DNA from 4 places in the Mesorhizobium sp. BHbdii genome. Region 3 is predicted to be linked to each of the others. Evidence: predicted binding sites of a transcription regulator. Region 3 holds the regulator's gene; each other region holds the start of a gene.
The links. The regulator LexA, encoded in region 3, represses DNA repair genes until DNA is damaged. The targets are predictions, from matches to a motif close to TGTTCNNNNTGTGTTCNG.

Region 1 (5,019 bases), on a different contig from region 3:
CTTGGCGTGCTGATTCATAGGGCCAAACTAGCCGTTTATGGCGGCGGCGTGTAGGGCCAGATGGCGCTACTCCGCCGTGCCTTCCTCGTATTCCGCCGACATCGACAGCCATTTTTCCTCATGGGCGGCCAGCGTCTGGGCCAGTTGCGAGCGCTCCTTGGCCAGCCGTGTCGCCGTCGACGGGTCCTTTTCATAGACCGCCGGGTTGGCGAGTTCGTCCTCGATCAAGTCGATGCGCTTACGGATGCGGTCCATCAGCGCTTCGGTGGCGCGGATTTCCTTGGCCAGTGGCTCGAAGGTGGCGCGGCGTGCGGCCGCGTCGCGGCGGCGGTCGGCCTTCGAGGCTTTTTCGGCTTCGCGCTTGCCGCGGCGGTCGCCGGAGACACCGGTGACCAGCGTCTTGTAGTCATCGAGGTCGCCGTCAAAAGGATTGACCGTCCCATCCTTGACCAGCCATAGGCGGTCGGCCGTTGCCTCGAGCAGATGGCGGTCGTGCGAGATCAGGATGACGGCGCCGGGAAACTCGTTCAGCGCATGGATCAGCGATTCACGGCTGTCGATGTCGAGATGGTTGGTCGGTTCGTCGAGGATGAACAGGTTTGGGCCCTCGAAGGCCGACAGGCCCATCAGCAGTCGCGCCTTCTCGCCGCCCGACAGGTCCTTGGCGGCGGTGTTCATCTTTTCGGTGGTCAGGCCGAACTGGGCGACGCGGCCGCGCACTTTCGATTCCGGCGCTTCCGGCATCAGCCGGCGGACATGCTCATAGGCGTTTTCGTTCGGCCGGAGATCGTCGAGCTGATGCTGGGCAAAGATCGCCACCTTCAGCCCGGGCGCCACCGTCATGGTGCCGGTCTCCTGCTTCAGCCGGCCCGACAGAAGCTTGGCGAAGGTCGACTTGCCGTTGCCATTGGCACCAAGCAGCGCGATGCGGTCATCGGCGTCGATGCGCAGCGTCATCTTCTTCAGGATCGGCTGACCCTCGGTATAGCCGACATTGACGTTGTTCAGCGCGATGATCGGCGAGGCGACCGTCTTCACCGGCTCGGGAAAGGAGAACGGCCGCACATTGTCGTTCACAATTGCGGCGATCGGCTTCATCTTCTCCAGCGCCTTGATGCGCGACTGCGCCTGTCTCGCCTTGGAAGCCTTGGCCCGAAAGCGCTCGACGAAGGATTCCATGTGCTTGCGCGCGGCTTCCTGCTTGACCCTGCCCTTCTCCTGCAATTCGCGCTGCTCGGTGTATTGGCGTTCGAACTGGTCGTAGCCGCCGCGCCAGAAAGTCAGCTTCTTCTGGTCGAGATGGACGATCGAGTTGACGGCGCGGTTGAGCAGGTCGCGGTCGTGCGAGATCAGAAGTACGGTGTGCGGATATTTCGACACGTAGTTTTCCAGCCACAGCGTGCCTTCGAGGTCGAGGTAGTTGGTCGGCTCGTCGAGCAGCAGCAGATCGGGCTCGGCAAACAGCACTGCGGCGAGTGCGACGCGCATGCGCCAGCCGCCGGAGAACGATGAGGCCGGCCGTCGCTGGGCGTCGTCGTCGAAGCCGAGGCCGGCGAGGATGGTGGCGGCACGCGACTCGGCCGAATGGGCGTCGATATCGGCCAGCCGCATGTGGATGTCTGCGATGCGGTGCGGATCGGTCGCCGACTTTTCCTCCTCGATCAATGCGGAGCGTTCAAGGTCGGCCTTGAGCACGATCTCGATCAGCGGCTCCTCGGTGCCGGGCGCTTCCTGCGCCACCTGGCCTATGCGCGTGTTCTTCGGCAGGCTGATCGAGCCGGTCTCGGAGGCGAGGTCGCCGGTGATCGCCTTGAACAAAGTGGTCTTGCCGGTGCCGTTGCGGCCGACGAGGCCTGCCTTGCTGCCGGCCGGCAAGGTCAGCGAGGCATGGTCGAGAAGCAGGCGTCCGGCCATGCGGAGCGAAAGGTCGTTAATGATCAGCATGGCCGCGCTTTTGCACGGGACGTCAACGCTTCGCAAGAGCTTGAGCGCCGGTTGGCCGCATAAGGCATGAATATGGCCGGCGTCGGCAGATCGCCTGATGCCGCGGGAGGAAAGATCCGATCGCCGGCCTCACCGGATCAGAGAGCCAGCCCTGGGTTGGGCCGGGAACCTGCTGCGGCGGCGCGGCGCCTTGCGAGCATCGGCTTCTCGCATCTGAAAATGGCAGTTTTGTCACATTTGTCAGTTGATTGACTGTCCAACGAGGTCGTCTTCCGCAATCGCCCCATGACGCAACAGCAAGACTCAGCTATCTCTAGGTATGCGGTGGACCTGAACCCGCCTGGCCGGCGTCATCGCTCCCTCCCAAGCGGCGCCGGCCACTTTTTCTGCGTTCCATCACTGCGCCGGCGGCGTGCCGGGTTGATCATCGCCTGACGTCGACTTGGGTGCAGGGTCGACCTGCGGGTTTTGATCGGCGCCGGGGGCCTTTGTCGGTGGGATGTTGTTATCGCAAGCCGCGACAGCCAGCGCTGCCGCCAAAACGAGCCAGGTCGGGGCCAGCAAAATTGAGAGCTTGTTCATCGCAACCTCCTGTCATCGGGCAAACGAGACGGTGCCGATTTGGTTGCACGCTCAGGCAGAGCTCGGGGGCGCTCGGAAAGCGGGGAACAAAACGAGAGAGCGAGGAACAAAACGCGGGCTCTTCGGTTGGTCCACACCAATGGAGAAAATCATGATCCGTCTGCTCATAGCCGGTGCCGCCGTCTACGTGGCCTACCGTATAGTCAGGGAAATCATTGACGAGGTGCCCGATGACTTCGATCCGCTGTTGCTGCCGCCTCCCGATGACGACAAGTCGTTGCGGCGGCAGTCGGCGGCAATGGGCGTAGAGCCCGAGCGCTAAGTCCAGTTCATCGGCTGGTGCGCCAGTAGAAACGGACGCATCAATCGCAACTTTCGCGTCGAAACCGTTGCGAACAAAGCGGAAACGATGCTTGATGGGCAATGAACCTCGCTGCCCGTGATTCGACCTTCCGGCCTGCCTATCTCGCGAAGCTGAATGCCGAGCAGTGCCTTGCCGTCGAGCATGGCGACGGCAAGGTCGCCGGGCCGCTACTGGTGATCGCCGGAGCCGGCTCCGGCAAGACCAGCACGCTGGCGCATCGCGTCGCGCATCTGATCGTCAGGGGCGCTGACCCCAGGCGCATCCTTTTGATGACGTTTTCGCGTCGTGCCGCATCGGAAATGGCCAAGCGCGTCGAACGCATCGCCGGCGAGGTGCTCGGCCGAGACGCTTCCATCATCACCGATGCGCTGAGCTGGGCCGGCACGTTTCACGGCATCGGCGCCAGGCTGCTGCGCGATTATGCGCCGGAGATCGGCCTCGATCCGGCCTTCACCATCCATGACCGCGAGGATTCGGCCGACTTGATGAACCTCGCCCGGCACGAACTCGGCTTCTCCAAAACCGAAGGCCGTTTTCCGACCAAGGGCACGTGCCTGGCGATCTATTCGCGTGCCGTCAACGCGCAGACGCCGCTCGGCGAGATTCTCGGTTCGGTGTTTCCCTGGTGCGCGGGTTGGGCAGAACAGCTCAAGACGCTGTTCGCCCGATATGTCGAGACCAAGCAGGCGCAGAACGTGCTCGATTACGACGACCTGCTGCTCTACTGGGCGCAGATGGCCGGCGAGCCGGAGATATCAGCGCATCTGGGCGGGCGCTTCGATCATGTGCTGGTCGACGAATACCAGGACACCAACCGGCTGCAGGCCTCGATCCTCACGGCGCTCAAGCCGGACGGCTCCGGGCTGACGGTGGTCGGTGACGATGCGCAGTCGATCTATTCGTTTCGAGCGGCGGAAGTGCGCAACATCCTCGACTTCCCCAAACAGTTCGCGCAGCCGGCCGAGATCGTCATGCTTGAGCGCAACTACCGCTCGACCGAGACCATCCTGGCCGCCGCCAATGCGGTGATCGGCGAGGCCTCGGAGCGCTTTACCAAGAACCTCTGGTCGGAGCGCAAATCGGCGGAAAAGCCGAGGCTGGTCAGCGTTCGCGACGAAGCCGAGCAGGCGAGTTACGTCTGCCAAGCTATCCTGACCGAGCGTGAGGCCGGCACGGCGCTGAAAGCGCAGGCCGTGCTGTTTCGCGCCTCGCACCACAGCGGGCCGCTGGAGATCGAGCTGACGCGCCGCAACATCCCGTTCGTCAAGTTCGGCGGGCTGAAATTCCTCGACGCCGCCCATGTCAAGGACGTGCTGGCGGTGCTGCGCTTCGCCGAAAACCCGCGTGACCGCGTCGCCGGTTTCCGCGTGCTGCAGCTTTTGCCCGGTATCGGCCCTTCGGCGGCTTCGCAGATCGTCGACACAATGGCGACTTCGCTCGACGAAACGATGGGGCTGGCGCGCTACCGGCCGCCGCAACGCGCCGCCGACGACTGGCCGGGTTTCGTCGCGCTGTTCTCGCAGCTTCGCACCGGGTCGGGAAAATGGCCTGTTGATCTCGAACAGGTCAGGCTCTGGTATGAGCCGCATCTCGACCGCATCCACGAGGACGCAACGACGCGCCGGGCCGATATTCTGCAGCTCGAACAGATCGCCTCGGGCTATGCCTCGCGCGAGCGTTTCCTGACCGAGCTGACGCTCGATCCGCCGGATGCAACCAGCGACGAGGCCGGGCCGCCGCATCGCGACGAGGACTATCTGATCCTGTCGACCATCCATTCGGCCAAGGGCCAGGAATGGAAGAACGTCTTCGTGCTCAACACCGTCGACGGCTGCATCCCGATCGATCTCGCCGTCGGCTCGAAGGAGGATATCGACGAGGAGCGCCGCCTGCTCTACGTGGCGATGACGCGGGCCAAGGACGGTCTGCACCTGGTCATGCCGCAGCGCTTTTTCGTCCACGGCCAGGCGGCGCGCGGCGATCGCCACGTTTACGCCTCGCGCACCCGCTTCATCCCGGCGTCGATCCTCGGCGCCTTCGAACAGACATCATGGGCGAGCGTCCCGGCCAAGGACGATCCGCGCCGCCAGCCGCAAGTGCGCGTCGACCTTGGCGCCCGCATGCGTGAC
Region 2 (5,019 bases), 950 kb from region 3:
GGCCGCGACGTGCGGCTGGCGCCCGGCGGCAACGGGGCGCGGCGCCGGCAGCTTGAAGGCCTCGCCGTCGGGCCCGTGGATCTCGCGCACGGTCTGGCGCTGCGGCAGCCAGACCGGCGGCGCCAGCCTGGCCGGCGTGCGGGCGATGCTTTGCAATCCTGTGTCGGTATAGGCGGGCATGGTGTTCTTCCATTGAAAGGGTTGCGTAGACGCCGAAGCTGCCCCTCTCCCCGTTCACAGGGAGAAGGGGAGATCACCACCGGCGGCCAAGCTTCGCCTCGGCCGCCTCGCGGGTGGCGCCGGAAACCGCCCTGCCCGTGCGCCGGTCGAAGACAATGACCGTGCCATCCTCGGTGCGGATGCGCGAAAGGCCGGCGCGGCACTCGCGTGAGTTCGTGGCCGGAGCCGTGAGGGGAACGGCTCCGGCCGTTCCGGTCGCGTGCGATGACGGCAGGGCGACCGGAGCCGAGGCGCTAGCCTCGGGCTTCGTCCCGGCCGGGGAGGAGGACAGCCGGGACGGATGGGAAAACGAGATGGGGCAACGAGGCTTGTGCATGGCTGCATATAAGCATAACTCAAAAGGTTATGCAAGCCATTCTTTCATGGACGAAACCGATTCTTATGTTTCAGATGGCGCCATGGCGAAAACCTCATTGTCGATCAAGGTCGGAGCGGCGATCCGCAAGGCGCGCAAGCAGCGTGGCCTGGTGATGCGCCACATTGCCGAGCACAACGACACCGATGTCGCCGCCGTCGGCAATTGGGAAACCGGCCGCAACCTCCCAAAAACCGAGAACCTTTTGAAGACCGCCGCCTTCCTGCGCGTCGACCCGGTGGCGCTCGGCAAGGGCGAGGTCGTCTTCCTCGACGACGCCGACAATGTCGCCGACGCAGAGATCGTCACCGACGCCGCCCCACTGCCCGCCGGCCCGATGGACATCGAGCTTCTGGGTGCTGCGGTTGGCGGCGACGACGGCGACTTCACCTTCAACGGCGAGGTCGCCGGCTACGTCCAGCGCCCGCCCGGCATCGCCCATCTGCGCAAGGTGTTTGCGCTGCATGTGCTCTCCGACTCGATGGTGCCGCGCTACGAGCCCGGCGAGATGCTTTATTGCGGCGGCCGCGACGCCGTGCCAGGCGACCATGTGGTGATCGAGATGTTCCCCGAAGAAAACGAACGCAACGGCAAGGCCTTCATCAAGAAGCTTGTCAAGCGCACCGCTGCCGAGCTGGTCGTCGAGCAGTACAATCCGCCGAAGACGCTGACCTTCAACCGCTACGCGATCAAGGCCGTCTTCCGCGTCATCCCGCTCAAGGAACTGCTGGGGTATTAGGGGTCGCGGGTCCGCGCGCTCGCTTCTCCCCCTGTGGGGGAAGGTGGATCGGCGCGCCACTCAAGCCCGCCTGGATCTCTCCAGCGGAACCTCGCGCTCGCTGAGCATCCGCGCCTCGGCGCGGCGCCGCTGCTGCTCGTCGACGAATGCCGCCTGGATCACGACCGCTGCGCCCGGCAGGCCATCGGCGCGGCAAGCCGAGCAAATGAGGCGCCCCGAAAGGGACGCCAGCGGCGTCTGCGCAGTTACCCCGAAGCGCCTGAGCTCAGCCGGCTTCCACCATCTGTTGCGGCCGCAATCGATACACTCGACCGCGATCGAGACAACCTCGGCGATCGTCGCTTCCTTGCCCGGCAATGCCATTGCTCCTGATGCCTCATGTTCCTGTTTTGTTCGCAACATTATGGGTTTTTACCGAAGAGTCGAGTCGGATCCGCCCAACCCTGCGTAAAAGTTTAACTTGCGCACAGTTTTGAGTTATGCTTGTATATGATATACCGATGAATTCGCCGTGGACGTACGCATGGGCGGCAAGACCGGGCACCCGTTGCGGCCGCTCAGCCAAGGAAACCAGGATGGACGCCCTCTCCGCTCAATTCGCCCGTGATTGCGGCTATACCGGCGACAGCCCTGCCATGCTGGCAGCCTTCGCCGCCATCCGCCTCGACGGCATAGGCAAGGCCCGCCTGGGCCATGACCAGCGCAAGGCGGTGGTCGACCGGCTGAAGCACGGCGAGGCCTTGTTCCTGGCGGCGATCCGCCCGGCGCAGTCGGCCGAGGAGGCGCTCGAGGACGCCGCCCGCTTCATTGCGCTGTTCCGCAACATGCCGCGCTGGCGCCAGGAAAGACGCGGCGCCGATCTCGCCCGCGCCAGGCAGCAGCGGCTCCTGGCGCGCTTCTTCCGCCGCTATGGCCACCGCCTCTGGGCACGGCAGGCCGCGTAAGCCGGAGGTCGTCGACGCCATCGGCCGCGAATGGCTGGACCGCACTTGCCGTCGCCAAGCCCGCGCCGTATGTCGTCCCTCGATGAGCGAAATTGATTTCCGTCGCGCGCAAGCGCCCGATCTGCCGGCGATTGTCGCATTGCTAGCCGACGATGCGCTTGGCGCTGGTCGGGAAGACGCGTCGACGCCGCTCGCCCCCTCCTATCTCGATGCCTTCAGGGCAATCGATGCCGATCCCAACCAGCTGCTGGCGGTGGCCGTCGAAGCCGGGCAAGTGGTTGGAACCCTGCAGCTCAGCTTCATTCCGGGCATTTCGAGGAACGGCGCCTGGCGCGGGCAAATCGAAGGCGTTCGCGTTGCCCGGCACCGCCGGTCCGGCGGCGTCGGCAAACGCATGATCGAATGGGCGGTTGAAGAGTGCCGCTCGCGCAACTGCAGCTTCGTTCAGCTCACGGCCGACAAGAGTCGACAGGAGGCGCACGCTTTCTACGAGCGCCTCGGTTTCATCGCCAGCCATCTCGGCTACAAGATGGGGTTGTAGCACTCGATCGGCTGATTGCCGAGTCGGCGCCGCCCCTCATCCGCTTGCCGGCACCTTCTCCCCGTATGGTGACGGGGCGAAGGGGGCTGTCCGCAACATCGGCAGTTCCTGCGACGTTGGTGATTGGCGAAACCATCGACGAGAGCGTCCTTCTCCCGTCCCTACAGGGAGAAGTGCCTAGCAGGGCGATGAGGGGCAGCGCAAACCTGAAGCGATTGCCTTCCACCTGCCGTCCACGCTCCTTGACAATCCACGTACAATGTTCTCCCTTTGTTCCAAACCAAACCACCCTCGAGACAATGCGGCGACCTCCGCGGGCGAACGGGCCGGATGGAAGCCAACATCCTCCACGCTGATCTGGACGCCTTTTATGCCTCGGTCGAACAATTGCTCGACCCGGCCCTGCGCGGCAAGCCGATCGCCGTCGGCGGCGGCGTCGTGCTGGCCGCGTCCTACGAGGCCAAGGCCTTCGGCGTACGTGGCGGCATGCCGGGGCGGCGCGCGCGGGAACTCTGCCCCGATCTGATTTTCGTCGGCGGTCATTTCAAGGATTACCAGCGGCTCGGCGACGCGGCCATCAAAGTGCTTGGCGATTTCACGCCGGTGGTCGAGCGGATTTCCATCGACGAGGCCTTCGCAGACGTCACCGGCTGCACCCGTCTGTTCGGGCCGCCGGCCGAGATCGCCACAACCATCCGCCGCCGCGTGCGCGCCGAGCTCGGCCTGCCGATCTCGGTCGGCGTGGCGCGCACCAAGCATCTGGCCAAGATCGCCTCGCAAGTGGCCAAGCCCGACGGACTGGTGGTGGTCGATCCGCGCCACGAGCTCGAGTTCCTGCACGATCTGCCGGTTGAGCTGATGTGGGGCGTCGGTCCGGTCACCAGGGAGCGGCTGGCCGGCATCGGCGTCAACACCATCGGCGAGCTGGCGAAGACCAACGGTGGGTCGCTGGAGCGCCTGCTCGGCCCGGCGGCGGGCGCAAAGCTCAACGCGCTGGCCTGGAACCGCGATCCGCGCAAGCTCGAGACGCAGCGCCGGGCGCGATCGGCCGGCGCGCAGTCGGCGCTCGGCAGGAAACCGGCCGAGGAGGAAGTCTTCGTGCCGACCCTGCTGCATCTGGCCGACAGGGTCGCCACCAGGCTGCGGGCGAAATCGCGGCCCGGCCGTACGGTGACGGTCCGTGTCCGCTTCGCCGACCTGCGCTCGGTGACGCGTTCGATCACGCTCGACCAGCCGATTTCGGCAACCGCGATGCTGGCCGAGATCGCCGAGGCGCTGGTGCGCAAGGTGCTTGTCGATTATCCGCACGAAAAGACCATTTCGCTGCTGGCGATCGCCGTTTCGCATCTGGAAAAGCAACCGGGCCTGCAGCTGGAACTGCCGCTCGGCCTCGATGACGACCGCCGCCGCCCCGGCACAAGGAAGGGAGTGGCGCGCTGGACCGCCGACCGCGCCGTCGATAAGATCCGCGACCGCTTCGGCTGGGAGGCGGTCGGCTATGCCTCGGTCGCGCTCGGACTGTCGCGGTCGATTCCCGATGCCTTTCGCGAGCTGGCCGAAAAGGAGTTGTGAGCCGGTTTGGCCGGACCGATGCGATGCAGAAATTCCACTTCGCGCCCTCTTGAGCCTTCGCCATTGGCGCCGCGCAGGACCACTTGAGCGCAAGCGTCCCAGTCAGCCGAGGCGAATATTCGTCTCGAAGAGGGCTAGTCAAGCGAAGCCAGGGGCGACACGGCCGGTCCGTTCAAAGCCGTGCCGTCGATAGCAAAATGCGAGCCGTGGCAGGGGCAGTCCCAGCAGCGCTCGAGGGAGTTCCAATGGACATGGCAGCCGATATGCGTGCATGCGGCCGAGCGCTTGTAGACCGTGCCGTCGTCATCGCGAAACGCGGCGATTTTGGTGAGCCCTTCGCGGACGATGGCACCTTCTCCCGGTCGCAGCCTGTCGACGGAATCGATTTCGCCAGGCGCGATATACTCCGCAAAACTCTTGAGCGCTGTCGCATTCTCCGACAGATAATCGCCGATCGCGCCTGCCGTCTTGCGAGACGGCTCGTAAAGTTCGCGCCAGCGGCTTTCCCCCTTCAGAATCAGGTCGGAAATCAACAGGCCGGCGACGACGCCATGGGTAATGCCCTGGCCGGAATCCCCAGTCGCCACAAAGACGCGGCGGTTGCCAGGATTGCGGCCGATGAACCCCG
Region 3 (5,019 bases):
ACGCAGCGCGCGGGTTTCTCTCGGCTCTTGAAGCCAAGCGCAAATCCGGCAGCTTCGCGCTGATCGCCGAGATAAAGAAGGCGAGCCCGTCCAAGGGCCTGATCCGCGCCGATTTCGATCCGCCGGCACTGGCCAGGGCCTATGCGAAAGGTGGTGCTGCCTGCCTTTCCGTGCTGACCGACGCGCCGTCCTTCCAGGGCGCGCCTGAATTCCTCACCGATGCGCGCAACGCCGTGACATTGCCCGCTTTGCGCAAGGATTTTCTGTTCGAGCCCTATCAGGTGTTCGAAGCCCGTGCGTGGGGCGCGGATGCCATCTTGATCATCATGGCGAGCGTCGATGACGCCGTGGCCAGCGAACTCGAAACGACGGCGTTCGAACTCGGCATGGACGCACTGGTCGAAGTGCATGACGAGGCCGAGACGGAACGCGCGCTGAAACTGTCATCGCGGCTGATCGGCATCAACAACCGCAATCTCCGGACGTTCGAAACCAGCATCGAGACCTCGGAGCGGCTCGCGAAGATGGTGCCGGCAGACCGCCTGCTGGTCAGCGAGAGCGGTATTTTCTCGCACGAAGACTGCCGCAGGCTGGAACTGAGCGACATCGGTACGTTCCTCGTCGGCGAGAGCCTGATGCGGCAACAGAATGTGGCCACTGCAACGCGCCTGCTTTTGACGGGCAAGGCGCCGGCTCATCTATCGACCCGAAGATCGGAATCGATTTTTGGAGAGCACGATGCATAGTTTCAAAGGGTTAGAGCGTACTTTGCGCGTCCAAACGGACGCACGTCGCTCTAAGGCTGACTGACGATGACGGCCGCCCTCACCCATCTTGGCGCGAAAGGCGAAGCCAATATGGTCGATGTCGGCGACAAGGCGGAGACGACGCGCACGGCAATCGCCGAAGGTCTTGTCGCGATGCGGCCCGAAACGCTGAAGATGATTCTCGACGGCGATGCCAAAAAGGGCGACGTGCTGGGCACGGCGCGCATCGCCGGCATCATGGCGGCCAAGAGGACGCATGAGCTGATCCCGCTCTGCCATCCGCTGCTGTTGACCAAGGTATCCGTTGACATCGAACCGGACGCGACGCTGCCAGGCCTGAAGGTCACGGCGCTGGCCCGCGTCACAGGTAAGACCGGCGTCGAGATGGAAGCGCTGACCGCCGTCTCGGTCGCCTGCCTGACCATCTATGACATGGCCAAGGCGGTCGACCGCGCCATGGTGATCTCGGGCATCAGGCTGGTCGAAAAGACCGGCGGCAAATCCGGCGACTACAAGGCGGACGCCAAGGGGGCAGGCCAATAATGGCACTGCTTCCGGTCGCCGAGGCGCTCGAGCGCCTGCTTGAGGATGCTGCGCCCTTGCAGGCTGAATGCGTCGCCCTGATGGACGCCGCCGACCGCGTGCTGGCGGAGCCGCTTCTGGCGCTCCGCACCCAGCCGCCGTTCAACGCGTCCGCCATGGACGGCTATGCCGTGCGGGCCGAGGACGTCGCGTCCGTGCCCGCAAGACTTTCGGTGATCGGCATGGCGCCGGCCGGACGCGGCTTTGCCGGAACAGTCGGCCCGGCGCAGGCCGTGCGCATCTTCACCGGCGCGCCGCTTCCTGCAGGCGCCGACACCATCGTCATCCAGGAGAATGCAAGGGATCTCGGCGGCGGCAGCGTCGAAGTGACCGCGTCGACGGTTGAAGGCCGCAACATCCGCCGCCTCGGGCTCGATTTCTCGAAGGGCGACGTCCTGCTGGAGAAAGGCCGCCCGCTTGATCCGGCGGCATTGTCGCTGGCGGCGTCGGCCAACCACCCGCAGGTCAGCGTGGTGAAACGGCCGCTGATCGCCATCATCGCCACCGGCGACGAATTGCTGCCGCCGGGCAGCGACCTTGGCCCCGACAAGATCATCTCGTCCAATGCCTATGGCGTCGCCGCCGCGGCCCGCTCGGTCGGCGCCAGCGCGCTCGATCTCGGCATCGCCCCCGACCGCAAGGAGGCGATCGCCACGCTGGTGAAACAAGCGGTCGACGCAGGCGCCGACGTCATTGTCACGCTGGGCGGCGCCTCGGTCGGCGACCATGACCTGGTCCATAACGTGCTGACCGGTGAAGGCATGACGCTCGATTTCTGGAAAATCGCCATGCGGCCTGGCAAGCCGTTGATGTTCGGGCGGCTGGGCGACATCCGCTGCATCGGCCTGCCTGGCAATCCGGTGGCGAGTCTGGTCTGCACGCAGCTCTTTCTGAAGCCGCTGCTTGCGCGGCTCGGCGGCCGCGCCTTCCGGCAGGACATGCGTCAGGCGCGGCTCGGCGCCGCCATGCCGGCCAACGATCTCAGGCAGGACTATGTACGCGCGGTGGTGAAGGAAGACGGCACGCCACTAGCGACCCCGTTCGGCATCCAAGATTCCTCGATGCTCAAAATGCTGGCCGACGCCAACGGGCTGATCGTGCGCGAGCCATTCGCTCCGCCAGCCGCGACGGGCGCCGCGTGTAGCGTGCTGATGCTACGCTGAACAAAACGTCAACACATTCATTAAACTTTAAACGGTTGCGGAACACAACTGGAACAGATAGTGTTTGTTCTGGGTTTGTTTTTCTGATTCTGTTGGGGGTCGCGATGCTGACACGCAAACAACATGAACTGCTGATGTTCATCCACGAGCGGCTGAAGGAAAGCGGCATTCCGCCCTCGTTCGACGAGATGAAGGAAGCGCTCGACCTCGCCTCGAAATCGGGGATCCATCGGCTGATCACGGCGCTGGAGGAGCGCGGTTTCATTCGCCGCCTGCCCAACCGGGCCCGCGCGCTGGAGGTGCTGCGCCTGCCCGATTCGATCGCGCCCGGCCTCAATGCGGCTCGCAAATTCTCGCCAAGCGTCATTCAGGGCAGCCTTGGGCAGGGCAGCCTCGGACGACAGATCAAACCGGCGCCTTCGCGCCTGCCCGCGGCCGGCAATGACGACGACGTCGTTGCCACCATCTCCATACCGGTGATGGGCCGCATCGCTGCCGGTGTGCCGATCGACGCCATCCAGCACCAGACGCATTCGATCTCGGTACCACCGGACATGATCACCGGCGGCACGCACTACGCGCTGGAGGTCAAGGGTGATTCGATGATCGAGGCCGGCATTTTCGACGGCGACACGGTCATCATCCGCAACGCCGACACCGCTCAGCCTGGCGAGATCATCGTCGCCTTGGTCGACGAGGAGGAAGCGACGCTGAAGCGGTTCCGCCGCAAGGGCGCCTCGATCGCACTGGAAGCCGCCAATCCGGCCTATGAGACGCGCATCTTCGGGCCGGACCGGGTCAAGGTGCAAGGCAAGCTCGTCGGACTGATCCGGCGTTACTGAGCGGCAGGTTTCTTGGGTTTCTCGGCCCTGCGGTATGGTGGCAAGCCCCTCGCCTCGCGCGAATATCTCCGCTGCTCGTGCCAAGGCCTATATGGCTGTCTGACGGCAAAACGGATTTCTGCGCGCGTCGTCGCTGATAGCGGATCGAAGAAGACGGCGGCACTGCCCATGCGAGCGAGCTGCCGTTTGGTGACGACGAGAACCAGCGGATTGCGGCAGGGATTATAATAGGCTGTGGCATCGTCGATGACGATCAAATCCGCAAAGGCACAGGCTGGCCGTGCGGTTTTGCGGTCGTCGGCGAGTGCGATGATCGCGCCGGACGGGTGCCGGGCGAGGCACAGGCCGGCAGTGCAGTAGAAGGGCGCTCCAGGCGGCAGGTCGGCCGGGTCGGCGACGTCGAACCGCACGTCTCCTATTTCGAATGTCTCCGGCTCGACAATGGTCGCTGAAACCAGCGCATGTTTCCAGTTGTCGGTGGTGAATTCGTTCGAACGCACCCGGTTGACGGCAAGTTCGCCGCCGCCGATCGGCAGCGCCACCAGATGCGCATCTTCCGAAATCAGCACATCGGGGGCGCGCGTGTCGGAAATCGTCAGCAGGCCGGCGAGCGCAAAGGGAAGTGCCGCAAGCCGCAACCATGTCGTCGCGATCGTGGCGATGACCAGGGCGACCGTCACCAGCAGAACCGACTGCAACGAGATCAGCCCGACTGCATCGACCGGCGACCGCTCGGAAATCCGTCCCGATATTGCGATCATGGCCGTCAGTCCCTTGCCCATCATGTAGAGGAAAGGTTCGTCGAAGCCGAAAGGCATTGCCAGAGCGCTGAGGACGGCCAGGAACATGACGACCGTGACGATTGGCATGACCGCCAGATTGGCGAACAGGCTAAGCGGCGATACGCGCTGGAAGTGCCAGATGGCGAAGAGCGCGGTGGCGCTGCCGGCAATGATGGAGGTCATTGCGATGGTACCTGTCCCAGCGGCGAGTTTTCGCGTGACGAAAGCGACCGGCGACCGTCGCTGTGGCGGCGCCGTGGCCCTGTCGGCACGATAGTCGGACCAGCCGGCATAGGCGCCCACGAGAGCAGCAGTCGCGGCGAAGGACATCTGGAAGCTTGGGCCGACCACCTCGTGCGGCGACACGACGATGACGGCGATGGCAGAAATCGTCAGATTGCGCATGGTAAGTGCCGCTCGGTCGAACAGCACGGCGACAAGCATTACCGCCAGCATGATGAAGCTGCGTTCAGCCGCGACCACGATACCGGAAAAAATGAGATAGGCAGCGATGGAAAGGAGTGCGGCAGCAGCCGCATATTTCTTGACCGGCCGGCGTGACGAAAAATCGGGAAACAGCGCAAAGGCGCCGCGCAGCAATCCCATGATCGTGCCGGCGACAAGCGCCATGTGCAGGCCGGAAATCGAGATGATGTGATAGATGCCGGTGCGCCGCATCGATTCGTTTATCTCTTCGGGAATGCCGGCACGCACACCGATGATCAGTGCGGCGGCAATCTCCCCCTCGGCGCCACCAATGCTGTCCCTGATATGGTCGGCAATGTTTTCGCGCGCCTTTTCGATCGAGGAAGAAAGGCGCGCGGCGAACGGCACATTCTCGGAAACGACGATCTTCGGATTGCCGAGGAAAAAGCCACTGGCA
Region 4 (5,019 bases), on a different contig from region 3:
TGGTTGGCCGACCTAGCGACGATGGCTCTTCCCGACAGGTAGCAACTGCGCGTCGAGCTCCTTGAGATGATCCGGCAGCCCAGCAGAACCGGTGCATAGCCTTGCTGACTGCTCGGCGGTCAAGCTTTCCGACGCCCGAACGTTGCACTCTACGCCGCCTGCGCCATTCGCTCCGAGCTCATGCGGTAGGAAATCGCCTCGGCCAGATGGATGCGGCCGACCGTCTCGCTGGCCTCGAGATCGGCCAGCGTTCGCGCCACTTTCAGCACCCGGTGGTAGGCGCGCGCGGAAAAGCCGAGTTTTTCGCTGGCGTCCCTGAGCAGCGACAGGCCTGACGCATCCGGCATGGCGATCTCCTCGATGACGGCGGGCGGGCAATGCGCGTTGGTGGTGGCGGAGGTCGCGCCCAGCCGCTCGAAACGCTCGCGTTGGATCGTCCGGGCGCGGGCCACGCGCAGCGCCACCGCGGCACTCTTCTCTGCCCGGTCCGGCCGGATCAGATCGCTGGCCGAGACCGCCGGCACTTCGATCCGGAGATCGATGCGGTCGAGCAGCGGACCGGAAATGCGTGCCTGGTAGTCGGTGCGGCAACGGTCGCCGCGCAGGCAGCGATAGCCCGGCTCGCCGGCCATGCCGCAGCGGCACGGGTTCATCGCCGCGACCAGCTGGATGCGCGCCGGATAGGTGACGCGATGGTTGGCGCGGGCGATCATGCAGTCGCCGGTCTCCAGCGGCTGGCGCAGCGCGTCGAGCGCCTGCGGCGAGAATTCGGGAAACTCGTCGAGGAACAGCACGCCGTGATGGGCAAGCGACGCCTCGCCCGGCCGCACCCGCAGGCCGCCGCCGACCATCGCCGCCATCGAGGCCGAATGGTGCGGGGCGCGGAACGGCCGCCGGTCGGTCAGCTTGCCTTCGCCGAGTTCGCCGGCCACCGACGCGATCATCGAGACTTCGAGCAATTCCCTCGGCGCCAGCGGCGGCAGGATCGACGGCAGCCGCTGCGCCAGCATCGACTTTCCCGATCCCGGCGGTCCGACCATCAGCAAATTGTGGCCGCCGGCCGCCGCCACTTCGAGTGCCCGCTTGGCGGTCTCCTGGCCCTTGATGTCGGCGAGATCCGGCAGGTCACGCGCCGCGGCATGGATGCCGGCTTCCGGCCGCGACAGAACCTGCGTGCCGCGAAAATGATTGGCGATGGCGATCAGGCTGCGCGGCGCCAGAATGTCGAAATCCTTGCCGGCCCACGCCGCTTCCGGGCCGCAGGCGAAAGGACAGATCAAGCCCTTGCCTTCGGCATTGGCGCCGATCGCCGCCGGCAGCGCGCCGGCCACCGCGGCGATGGTGCCGTCGAGCGACAGCTCGCCAAGCACGACATAGCCGGCCAGCATGTCACCCGGAATGGCGCCCAATGCCGCCATCAGGCCGAGCGCGATCGGCAAATCGTAATGGCTGCCTTCCTTGGGCAGGTCGGCCGGCGCCAGATTGACCGTGACCTTCTTCGACGGCATCGACAGGCCCGACGCATGCAGCGCCGCCTGCACCCGCTCCCGGCTCTCGGCCACCGCCTTGTCGCCGAGACCGACGATGTGCATGTTGACCTTGCCCGGTGCGATCATCACCTGCACGTCGACCGGCACGGCCTCGATGCCTTGGAAAGCGACCGTACGGACCCGTGCAACCATTTTTCAGCCCCCGGACATGGGCTCGCCCGAAGCCCATGCGATCATGCCGCGAACGGCGTCACCGGAGACAACCACAGATTTTGGGCAAAGGCAAGAACATTACGGGAACAATTGAACGCTACAATCTGATGGCGTCGCGGCGCTCTGGGTCGGAAAAACGCTGTTCCGCCAAGCGTGCGCTACTTGCGTTTGTCCTCGACCGCATCCCAGAACAGGCTGGCAATGTCGGCGCCGCCGAAGCGTTTCACCTCGCGAATGCCGGTCGGCGACGTCACGTTGATCTCGGTCATGTAGTCGCCGATAACGTCGATGCCGACGAGGATAAAGCCGCGCTCTTTCAGCGATGGGCCGATGCGGGCGCAGATCTCGCGTTCGCGCGCCGTCAGTTCGGTTTTTTCGGCGCGGCCGCCGACATGCATGTTGGAGCGTGAATCATGCTCGGCCGGCACCCGGTTGATGGCGCCGACCGGCTCACCATCGATCAGGATGATGCGTTTGTCGCCGGCGCGCACCTCCTTCAGATAACGCTGCACGATGTAGGGCTCGCGGAACAACTGGCCGAACATTTCGAGCAGTGAGGCAAGGTTGCGGTCGGCCTCGTGCAGGTGGAATATGCCGGCGCCGCCATTGCCGTAGAGCGGCTTGACGATGATGTCGCCGAACTCCTTGCGGAAAGCGGCGACCTCCAGCGGGTCCTTGGTGATCAGCGTTTCCGGCATCAGGTCGGGAAATTCGGTGACGAAGATCTTTTCCGGGCTGTTGCGCACCCACGCCGGGTCGTTGACCACCAGTGTCTTGGGATGGATGCGCTCGAGCACGTGCGTCGTGGTGATGTAGTTCATGTCGAACGGCGGATCCTGCCTGAGCAGGACGACGTCCATCTCCGACAGGTCGGTGCGGACTTCTTCACCGAGCGAATAGTGATTGCCCTTCTCATCGCGGACTTGCATTTCCTCGATGCGGGCAAACACCTTGCCGCCGCGCAGCGACAGCCGGTCGGGCGTATAATGGAACAGCCGGTGGCCGCGCCGCTGCGCTTCCAGCGACAGCGCGAAAGACGTGTCGCCCGCAATCGAGACGGTGGAGATGTGGTCCATCTGGACGGCGATTTTCAGAGGCATGGCGGATCTCCGGCGGATCGGATGGGCAGCTGTGCTTGCCCTTACAACCTCGCCGGTGATCTGCCAATCGCGACATTTTGAGGATTGCCTGCTGCAAGCGGGGCGTCTGTCGGCCAGTTGCAGACAAAGCGAGGCTGTGCGTGCGCTCGATGCCTTCGTGGGGTTGGCCGCCGCTGCAAGGATGCGTAGTGGGGCGTGATCGTCTTTTTGTCTGACATAAGCCTCGGGAATCGGTTTTTCTCCCTTGCTCCCCCGACCGGGCTGGCTAGGATGCGCGCCGACTGAGCCTACAGCGCCGCGCGTCCTTTTGGACGCGCAAAGGACGCTATAGCACTTTGATTTTGCGCATGATCCTTTCCGAAATCGAAACCGATTTCCGGGGTCATGCGCAGGGAGAAAAAAATGATGCCATCGGCACGCTTTGCCGACCTTCAAGGTGCCTCGGTGCTGATCACCGGCGGCGGCTCCGGCATCGGCGCGGCGCTGACCGAGGGCTTTGCCCGCCAGGGAGCGAAGGTCGCCTTCATCGACATCGCCGACCGCCCGAGCCTTGCGCTGGCCGACCGCATCGAGAAGGATCTCGGCCGCCGGCCTCTCTATCTCACGACAGACATACGCGATGTCGAGGCGCTGCGGGCTTCAGCCGCCAAGGCGGCCGAAGCGCATGGCGACGTCACCGTGCTGGTCAACAATGCAGCACTTGATGATCGCCACGCAGTGGAAGATGTCACCGTGGAATTCTGGGACAACAACCAGGCGGTCAACCTGCGTCCGCATTTCTTCTCCGCACAGGCGGTAGCGCCGGGCATGAAGCGCGCCGGCGGCGGCTCGATCATCAACTTCACGTCGACGTCCTTTCTGATCAACCACCCCGACATGCCGGCCTATACCGCCGCCAAGGCCGGCATCGTCGGCCTGACCAAGGGGCTTGCCGGCAAGCTCGGCGCCGACGGCATTCGCGTCAATGCGATCGCACCCGGCTGGGTGATCACCGAGCGGCAGAAGGAGCTCTGGGTCACCGAACAGGCGCTCGCCGCCCACGTTGCCAAGCAATGCATCAAGCAGGTGATGCAGCCGGAAGACATTGTCGGCACGGTGCTGTTCCTGGCGTCGGACGCTTCGCGGATGCTGACCGCACAGATGTTGATCGTCGATGGGGGCTTCCTGTGAGCCCAGGATTTCCGAACAAGGCGCCGGCCGTTGCCGCCGTCGATTGGGGCACAACCCGTCTCAGGGTCTGGCTGATCGATGAGGCCGGAAACGTCCTTGCCGAGCGCCGCGGCGACGACGGGCTGATCACCGCGCAGGCCGCCGGGTTTTCGATCATCCTCGAAGGACATCTGGCGGCGATGGGCGCGCCGGAAGCGATGCCTGTCATCATCTGCGGCATGGCCGGCTCGCGCCAGGGCTGGCTGGAGGCGCCCTATGTCACCGTGCCGGCGCCGATCGGCGCCATCCTGGCCGGTGCGGCGCGCATATCCGGCCAGCGCCGCGACATCCGTATCGTGCCGGGCCTTGCCCAGCGCCAGGCCGATGCGCCCGACGTCATGCGCGGCGAGGAAACGCAGCTTGCCGGCGCTGGCATTCCGGCAAAAGGCCGTCATCTCGTCTGCATGCCCGGGACCCATTCGAAATGGGTTTTGGTCGAGGACGGCGCTGTTGCCGGTTTCGGCACGTGGCCGACCGGCGAGCTGTTTTCGGTGCTGGCGGCGCATTCGATCCTGCGCCATTCGCTGGGCGAGCAGCCCCAGCCGGTTGCACCAGGCAATCCGTTTTTCCGGCGCTGGTGCGAGCAAGCGCTTGCCGACGGCGGCGATGTCACGTCGAGACTGTTCTCGATCCGCGCCGCTGGCCTGCTTCAGGACCTGAAGCCCGACGATGCCGCTGCTTGCCTGTCCGGCCTGCTGATCGGCGGCGAGATCGCCTCGGCCAGCCGGCGCTATGGGAAAGGCGGGTCGGTCGTGCTGGTCGCTTCCGGCGCGCTCGGCGCGCTGTACACAGAGGCGCTCGGCCTTGCTGGACTCGCGGTTCGGACCGTCGATGCCGACGAGGCGGTGCGTGCGGGCCTGATCGAGGCGGCGCGCGAAAATGGCATGATTGCTGGAAGCGGAGTTGCCGCATGACCGAGACCGCACCATTTCCCAGGCTCGAGCGCGGGCTTGTCGCCATCTTGCGCGGCCTCAAGCCGGACGAGGCGGTGGCCATTGGCCGGGCGA

Region 1: the regulator LexA is predicted to act here: its motif matches at 2,918-2,935, upstream of ACWTU8_RS26280 (ATP-dependent helicase).
Region 2: the regulator LexA is predicted to act here: its motif matches at 3,080-3,097, upstream of dinB (DNA polymerase IV).
Region 4: the regulator LexA is predicted to act here: its motif matches at 1,775-1,792, upstream of ACWTU8_RS15110 (YifB family Mg chelatase-like AAA ATPase).

Annotation. Positions count from the first base shown of each region.
Region 1 is NZ_JBSPKX010000006.1:65,883-70,901, forward strand. Features, by position in the region: gene ACWTU8_RS26260 (molybdopterin-containing oxidoreductase family protein) at 1-18, opposite strand, end outside; gene ACWTU8_RS26265 (ABC-F family ATP-binding cassette domain-containing protein) at 67-1,944, opposite strand; gene ACWTU8_RS26270 (hypothetical protein) at 2,341-2,526, opposite strand; gene ACWTU8_RS26275 (hypothetical protein) at 2,678-2,848, shown strand; gene ACWTU8_RS26280 (ATP-dependent helicase) at 2,950-5,019, shown strand, end outside.
Region 2 is NZ_JBSPKX010000001.1:781,547-786,565, reverse strand. Features, by position in the region: gene ACWTU8_RS03795 (hypothetical protein) at 1-180, opposite strand, end outside; gene ACWTU8_RS03790 (hypothetical protein) at 254-556, opposite strand; gene ACWTU8_RS03785 (XRE family transcriptional regulator) at 639-1,334, shown strand; gene ACWTU8_RS03780 (hypothetical protein) at 1,395-1,697, opposite strand; gene ACWTU8_RS03775 (hypothetical protein) at 1,910-2,278, shown strand; gene ACWTU8_RS03770 (GNAT family N-acetyltransferase) at 2,361-2,819, shown strand; gene dinB (DNA polymerase IV) at 3,150-4,391, shown strand; gene ACWTU8_RS03760 (FAD-dependent oxidoreductase) at 4,526-5,019, opposite strand, start outside.
Region 3 is NZ_JBSPKX010000001.1:1,732,647-1,737,665, reverse strand. Features, by position in the region: gene trpC (indole-3-glycerol phosphate synthase TrpC) at 1-746, shown strand, start outside; gene moaC (cyclic pyranopterin monophosphate synthase MoaC) at 813-1,310, shown strand; gene ACWTU8_RS08410 (molybdopterin molybdotransferase MoeA) at 1,310-2,512, shown strand; gene lexA (transcriptional repressor LexA) at 2,617-3,354, shown strand; gene ACWTU8_RS08400 (ComEC/Rec2 family competence protein) at 3,348-5,019, opposite strand, start outside.
Region 4 is NZ_JBSPKX010000002.1:486,227-491,245, reverse strand. Features, by position in the region: gene ACWTU8_RS15110 (YifB family Mg chelatase-like AAA ATPase) at 150-1,682, opposite strand; gene gshB (glutathione synthase) at 1,862-2,803, opposite strand; gene ACWTU8_RS15100 (SDR family NAD(P)-dependent oxidoreductase) at 3,206-3,973, shown strand; gene ACWTU8_RS15095 (2-dehydro-3-deoxygalactonokinase) at 3,970-4,926, shown strand; gene ACWTU8_RS15090 (2-dehydro-3-deoxy-6-phosphogalactonate aldolase) at 4,923-5,019, shown strand, end outside.